DNA from 2 places in the Bradyrhizobium sp. Crot121 genome. Region 2 is predicted to be linked to the other one. Evidence: predicted binding sites of a transcription regulator. Region 2 holds the regulator's gene; the other holds the start of a gene.
The links. Region 2 encodes HrcA, which represses chaperone genes, less so after heat shock. Its sites were predicted from a motif close to GTTAGCACTCNCNNNNNGNGAGTGCTAAC; they were not measured.
Positions count from the first base shown of each region.

Region 1 (3,409 bases), on a different contig from region 2:
CCTTCTTGCCGGCGCCGTTGACGATCGTGGTGTTTTCCTTGTCGATCATCACCTTCTTGGCGCGGCCAAGCATCTGCAGCGTGACGTTCTCGAGCTTGATGCCGAGATCTTCCGAGATCGCCTGGCCGCCGGTCAGAACCGCGATGTCCTGCAGCATGGCCTTGCGGCGATCACCGAACCCCGGTGCCTTGACGGCCGCGACCTTCAACCCGCCACGCAGGCGGTTGACGACGAGGGTGGCGAGCGCCTCGCCTTCGACGTCTTCAGCGACGATGACCAGCGGCTTGCCGGTCTGCACCACGGCCTCGAGCAGCGGCAGCAACTCGTTCAGCGAGGACAGCTTCTTCTCGTAGACGAGAATGTAGACATCATCCATTTCAACGCGCATCTTGTCGGCGTTGGTGACGAAGTAGGGCGAGATGTAGCCGCGATCGAACTGCATGCCTTCGACCACCTCGAGTTCGGTCTCCAGCGACTTGGCTTCCTCGACCGTGATGACCCCCTCGTTGCCGACCTTCTTCATGGCGTCGGAAAGGAACTTGCCGATTTCGGCGTCGCCGTTGGCGGAGATGGTGCCGACCTGGGCGATTTCCTCGTTCGAGGTGACCTTCTTGGAGTTCTTGACGAGGTCGGCGACCACGGCTTCCACCGCTAGGTCGATACCGCGCTTCAGGTCCATCGGGTTCATGCCGGCGGCAACCGACTTGGCGCCTTCACGGACGATCGCAGCCGCGAGCACGGTCGCGGTGGTGGTGCCGTCGCCGGCCGCGTCAGCGGACTTGGAGGCGACTTCGCGCACCATCTGCGCGCCCATGTTCTCGAACTTGTCCTCGAGCTCGATCTCCTTGGCGACGGTGACGCCGTCCTTGGTGATGCGGGGAGCGCCGAACGACTTCTCGAGTACGACGTTGCGGCCCTTGGGGCCGAGCGTCACCTTGACGGCGTTGTTGAGGATGTCGACGCCGCGCAGCATGCGGTCGCGGGCATCGACGCCGAATTTGACTTCTTTCGCTGACATAATGATCTCCGTTTTCAACTGGTCAGATCCCAAAGGCCGCGCAACTGTGCGGGTTCTTGAGGGATGAGATTTGAATGCGGGCCTCATCCTTCGAGACGCCGGCTACGCCGACTCCTCAGGATAGGGAAGTCTAGCTGGCGCTTACGCGGCCTTCTTCTTGGCGGCCGGGACGTCGGTGAGAACGCCCATGATATCGCTTTCCTTCATGATCAGCAGTTCCTGACCATCGAGCTTGACCTCGGTGCCGGACCACTTGCCGAACAGCACGCGGTCGCCAACCTTGAGATCGATCGGAATCAGCTTGCCGGCTTCGTCGCGGCCGCCTGGGCCGACCGCCGTGATTTCGCCCTGTGAGGGCTTTTCCTTGGCAGTGTCCGGAATGATGATGCCGCCAGTGGTCTTCTCTTCGGCTTCGATACGCTTGACCACAACGCCGTCGTGAAGCGGACGGAATTTCATGGCGGTCCTCCTGGGTTTGGTTTTTGTTTGAAATTGGCACTCAAGGTTGCCGAGTGCTAGTCACCTTGCACATATGCCTGCGTTGCGCAGGCACAAGGCCTCATGACCGGTCTCTACGTGACTTGCTTTGAATTTGGGAATGTTGCGAGGGTCCGCCCACCTCGCGCTCGCGCAAGATGCTGGCAACCACTTTTCGCTAGCTTTCCTACGCGGTACGCAGTCAGTGACTACTCAACACGTTGGCCCGCACGCCAGCCCATTTCCCAGAAGTCGGCCTCGAGACGGGTGGCTTCCTTAAAAATCGCGATCAGCTCTGCCTCGCGGGTCGGCGTGGCGTAGAGATCGGCAAGACCATCAAGGTGCGCCCGCGCTTTCGCCGCGACCTCTTGGTATGCTGCACCGGCATACTCGGCGATCCACACGCGATATGGGTTCGTTGCTGCGTGCGCATCGGGTCGCGAGGCGAGCCGCGTCGCGATCCTCGGCGCAGTCGGCTTCGAGGATGGCCTGATTGACGGCTTTCCGGTCTCGCACCACTTGCTCTCGTCAAATGGTTCTGGTCCCATCGCCCAACTCCGACTTAAGGTGGCCCGATGTATCGACCTGATCACTTTCGCGTCGACGATCTAACGCAAATGCACGCGTTGAGCCGCGAACGGCCGTTCGCGGCTCTTGTATCTATAGGGCCGGTCTAAGATAGAGAATCAATTTGCCGCCGACTTGGTTCGTCGATTAGGAGCGGCCGAGTGTTCGCCGTCTACAACCGACGCGGCGGAAGCGAACATCATGCCGTACAAAATCACTGATCCGTTCTGCAATTTAAGCACTGACAAGCGGCCGTCCGGGAAGTATCAGGTCGGCACGTTGTGAAGGGCGGCCGTAAACGTGAAAATCGCGATCTTGTCATCGATCGGACGATCGCGACTTTTCGAAGGAAGTGCCTTTGCGCTTTAGCGCTAAACAGACTTTCTGTTAGGGTCGCGACGCCGACCCTGGAAAATGAAACAGGAGAGTTCTGTCCATGATCGAGGGGATTAGCGCGGTCACACTGGGCACCCACGAAATGCCACGAGCAGTCCGATTCTACTGCGCGCTCGGGTTTGAGGTCCTGCATGGCGGGGAAGATTCGTCATTCACCAGCTTTCGAGCAGGAACGAGCTATCTCAACCTCATCACCCAACCTACCGAGCGGCGCTGGTCCTGGTGGGGGCGGGTAATCTTCTACGTTGCCGATGTTGACGCACTTTACGACCGTGCACTCGCAGCGGGATACCAGCCAGCTACCGTGCCCCTCGATGCCGAATGGGGTGAGCGTTTCTTCCACCTAATTGACCCCGATGGCCACGAACTCAGTTTCGCTCGGCTATTGCTCGCGGGTTCAGTCCAATAGCATCTCGAAGCAGCCTGCCATTCCAAGAGGCGCTCGGAGAGCGTATGGTGTTCCGACTATCCGCTGAACCTGGGAGGCAATCATGCAGTTCAGGACAATCGGACTACTGTTGCTCGGCGCGATGGCGTTTCCCGCCTCCGGGACCGCGCAAACCGCCCCCGCTCCACCGGCAATTACACGAACAGTGGTCGCCGCAACCAAACTGCCGACCGTCACGGACGTGCCGCTCCACTTTAAAGCGGTGAGCGTCACTCTTCAGCCGGACGAGAAGAGCGCCGTCTCGGCGGCCAACGGCATCCTCTACCAGATGTCAGGATCGACCGAGGTCGTGCTCGATGGCAAGACCAAAACGCTCAACGCCGGCGAGGGGCTGTTCGTCGCCGGCGGAAAGACCGCGACTCTGGCGGCGGGTAGCGCGGGGCCATCTACGTTCCTCCACTTTTTCCTTACTCCCGCTGTGGACCTGGGTCGGCCTGCCGAGACGGCACCTGCCGCGGTGAGAGAATTATATCGCACAGCAAATCCGATCGCCGACCTGAAGC
Region 1 is NZ_JCAMOR010000079.1:7,398-10,806, reverse strand. Features, by position in the region: gene groL (chaperonin GroEL) at 1-1,018, opposite strand, end outside; gene AC5ZGW_RS38070 (co-chaperone GroES) at 1,160-1,477, opposite strand; partial or broken gene AC5ZGW_RS38065 (thiaminase II/PqqC family protein) at 1,705-1,956, opposite strand; gene AC5ZGW_RS38060 (VOC family protein) at 2,499-2,867, shown strand; gene AC5ZGW_RS38055 (cupin domain-containing protein) at 2,950-3,409, shown strand, end outside.
Region 1: the regulator HrcA is predicted to act here: its motif matches at 1,510-1,538, upstream of AC5ZGW_RS38070 (co-chaperone GroES).

Region 2 (3,409 bases):
TTGCCCAGCAGATCGCGACCACGATTCCCGGCGTGCGCGACGGACGGATCACGATGTCGGAGCCGATCCGCATCGATGGCCAGCCCGGCTACGAGACACGGATCGATGCGGTGAGCGGCAAGGACAATACGCCGGTGACCATCGTACAATGGCTGCGGTTCGGTGCGCAGACCTCGCTGCGCATCATCGGCTCCTCGCCGCGCGATCAATGGTCGGCCGCATTCCCGCGCTTCCGCAGCGTGCGCGACGGAATTCAGCCGCGATAACATCTATCTCTGCCGGCCTTTGTCGAGGCCGGCATTAACAGCATTCCGTCAGCCGATGCGTTGAGCAGATTCAGTTCTGCTGTGCGGCGGAAGCCGGCGCGGTTTTTGCGCCGCCCTTGGAGACACCGACCAGCGCCGGACGCAGCACGCGATCGCCGATCGTGTAGCCGGCCTGGACCACCTGCACCACTGTGCCCGAGGGCACGGAGGGATCGGGAACCTCGTACATCGCCTGCTGAAAGTTCGGATCGAACTTCTCGCCGGTGGGATCGAACTTCTTGACGCCGTTCTTCTCCAGCGTGGCGTGCAGCGAACGCTCGGTCAATTCGACACCCTCGATCAGGGCCTTCAGCCCGGGGTCGGCGGCCGCCTTGGCCTCCGCCGGGACGGCGTCGAGGGCACGCTGCAGATTGTCGGCGATATCGAGGATGTCGCGGGCAAAGCCGGTGATGCCATAAGCGCGCGCATCCGCGATCTCGCGGCTGGTGCGCTTGCGCAGATTTTCCATCTCGGCCAGCGTGCGCAACGTCCGATCGCGCGCTTCATTGAGCTCCTTGGTCAAGGCTTCCGCCGATCCCTGTTCGGGATCGTCGGGCATGACGTAGGGCTTCGAGACCACGGGCTCGCCGGTCTGCGCCGGGTTCTCGGCGTTGTCGTTTGGCCGGTTCGGATCGGTCATGGCTTGCCTTTTCGAAAAATCACGTCTGATCAACAGTTAAGGGATTGGCTGGCCCGGATATCGTGCTTTGGGCCATGAAAATCAAGCGCAACCGGCCCCGTTTCGGGGTTAGAGCGTTTTCGAGCGAAGCATGCCCTCGGACCTGATCCGAGGGTGGACACCGGTTCGCGTGAAGAAAACGCGTCAAAACAAGAATCTAGAGCTCCGGTTCTGATTCCGTCAGAACCGGAAATGCTCTAGCCGCCGAGGATCCTGCTGACGAGGCGCGCGGCATAGTCCACGGTCGGGATCACCCGCGCATAATTCAGCCGGGTTGGCCCGATCACGCCGAGCACGCCCACGATACGGCCAGCGCCGTCGCTATAGGGCGCAACGATGGTCGAGGACCCCGAGAGCGAGAACAATTTGTTCTCCGACCCGATGAAGATCCGCACGCCATCGGCGCTTTCCGCACGCCCCAGAAGGTCGATCACGCCGCGCTTGGTCTCGAGATCATCGAACAGCGACTTGATGCGCTCGAGATCCTCGAGCGCATGCAAATCCTCCAGGAGATTGGCGTGCCCGCGCACGATGAGCTGCCGGTCTTCATTGTCGCCGCCCGACCAGCTCGCAAGCCCTGCAGAGATCACCTTCTGCGTCAATTGATCGAGCTCGGCGCGACTTTGTCCCAGCGCGGTCTCGAGTTCGAGCCGCGCTTCGGCGAGCGTACGGCCGAGGATGCGTGCATTGAGGAAGTTGGTGGCCTCGATCAGTGCCGAGGATGGAACACCCGGCGGCAAGCTCAGCACCCGGTTCTCGACCTGCCCGTCTTCGCCGACCAGCACCACCAGCGCACGTTCCGGCTCCAGCCGCACGAACTCGATATGCTTCAGCCGCGCATTGGATTTGGGCGTCAGCACCACGGCGGCGGCGCGGGTGAGGCCGGATAGCCGGATCAAGGCCTCATCGAGCGCTGCCTCGACCGACTGCGCGCGGCCGACAGTAGCCAATTGGCTCTGGATCGATTGCCGTTCCGCCTCCGTGAGATGGCCGACCTGCATCAGCGCATCGACGAAAAAGCGCAGGCCCAATTCGGTCGGCAGTCGGCCGGCGGAGGTATGCGGCGCGTAGATCAGTCCGAGCTGTTCGAGATCGGACATCACATTGCGCACCGAGGCCGGCGACAGCGGCAGCGCGATCAGGCGCGAGATGTTACGCGAGCCGACCGGCTCGCCGGTCGCCAGATAACTTTCGACGATTTGACGGAAAATGTCGCGCGAACGCTCGTTGAGCTGGGCAAGCCCGGCGTGCGGCGCGATCAAACCAACCGGTTCGTGTTGAGCCACAATAACTCCCTCACAACTGCCTCTAATTTGACCATCCACACGCCCGGTGACAAGCGTGCATTACCCGCCCGGAAGCCGGCCAAAAAGCTTGCCGCTGCGGCTGCCCGCTCCTACAAGCACCGCCAGCCATATCGCTCGAATTCCCGGAGGATTCCCATGCGGCCAAGCCGCCGTGCACCCGACGAACTGCGCCCCGTCTCATTGGAACGCGGCGTGGTCAAATATGCCGAGGGTTCCTGCATGGTGAAATTCGGCGACACCCATGTGCTGGTCACTGCGACCCTGGAAGACCGCCTGCCGCCATGGCTGAAGGGCCAGGGCCGCGGCTGGGTCACCGCCGAATACGGCATGCTGCCCCGCGCCACGCTGGAACGTACCCGGCGCGAGGCCTCCGCCGGCAAGCAGGGCGGGCGCACCATCGAGATCCAGCGCCTCATCGGCCGTTCGCTCCGCGCCACCATCGACCTGGAAGCGCTGGGCGAGCGCCAGATCACGGTCGATTGCGACGTGCTGCAGGCCGATGGCGGCACGCGCACCGCCTCGATCACCGGCGCCTGGGTCGCGCTTGCCGACTGCATCAACTGGATGAAGACCCGCAACATGCTGAAAACCAACGTGTTGCGCGACAACGTCGCGGCCATCTCCTGCGGCATCTATAATGGCACGCCGGTGCTCGACCTCGACTACGCCGAGGATTCTGAAGCCGAGACCGACGCCAATTTCGTCATGACCGGCGACGGCCGCATCATCGAGGTACAGGGCACCGCGGAAAAGACGCCGTTCTCGCAGGACGAGTTCCTGGCGCTGATGGCGCTGGCGCGCAAGGGCGTGGCGCGGCTGGTCGACTTGCAGAAAATGGCAGTGGCGTAGTCAATAGGCCATGCACCGCCGAATCACTGGAAAGCTCGTGATCGCGACCCACAATCCCGGCAAGCTTGCCGAGATGCGCGAATTGCTGGCGCCGCATGGCGTGGAGGCGATCTCGGCAGGCGATCTCGGTCTTGGCGAGCCCGAGGAGACCGGCGACAGTTTTCGCGCCAATGCCGCGATCAAGGCGATTGCGGCAGCCAAGGCCGCCGATCTCCCGGCATTTGCCGATGATTCCGGGCTGGTGGTCGACGCGCTGGACGGCGCCCCTG
Region 2 is NZ_JCAMOR010000004.1:157,688-161,096, reverse strand. Features, by position in the region: gene AC5ZGW_RS06790 (hypothetical protein) at 1-266, shown strand, start outside; gene grpE (nucleotide exchange factor GrpE) at 337-945, opposite strand; gene hrcA (heat-inducible transcriptional repressor HrcA) at 1,182-2,270, opposite strand; gene rph (ribonuclease PH) at 2,427-3,140, shown strand; gene rdgB (RdgB/HAM1 family non-canonical purine NTP pyrophosphatase) at 3,151-3,409, shown strand, end outside.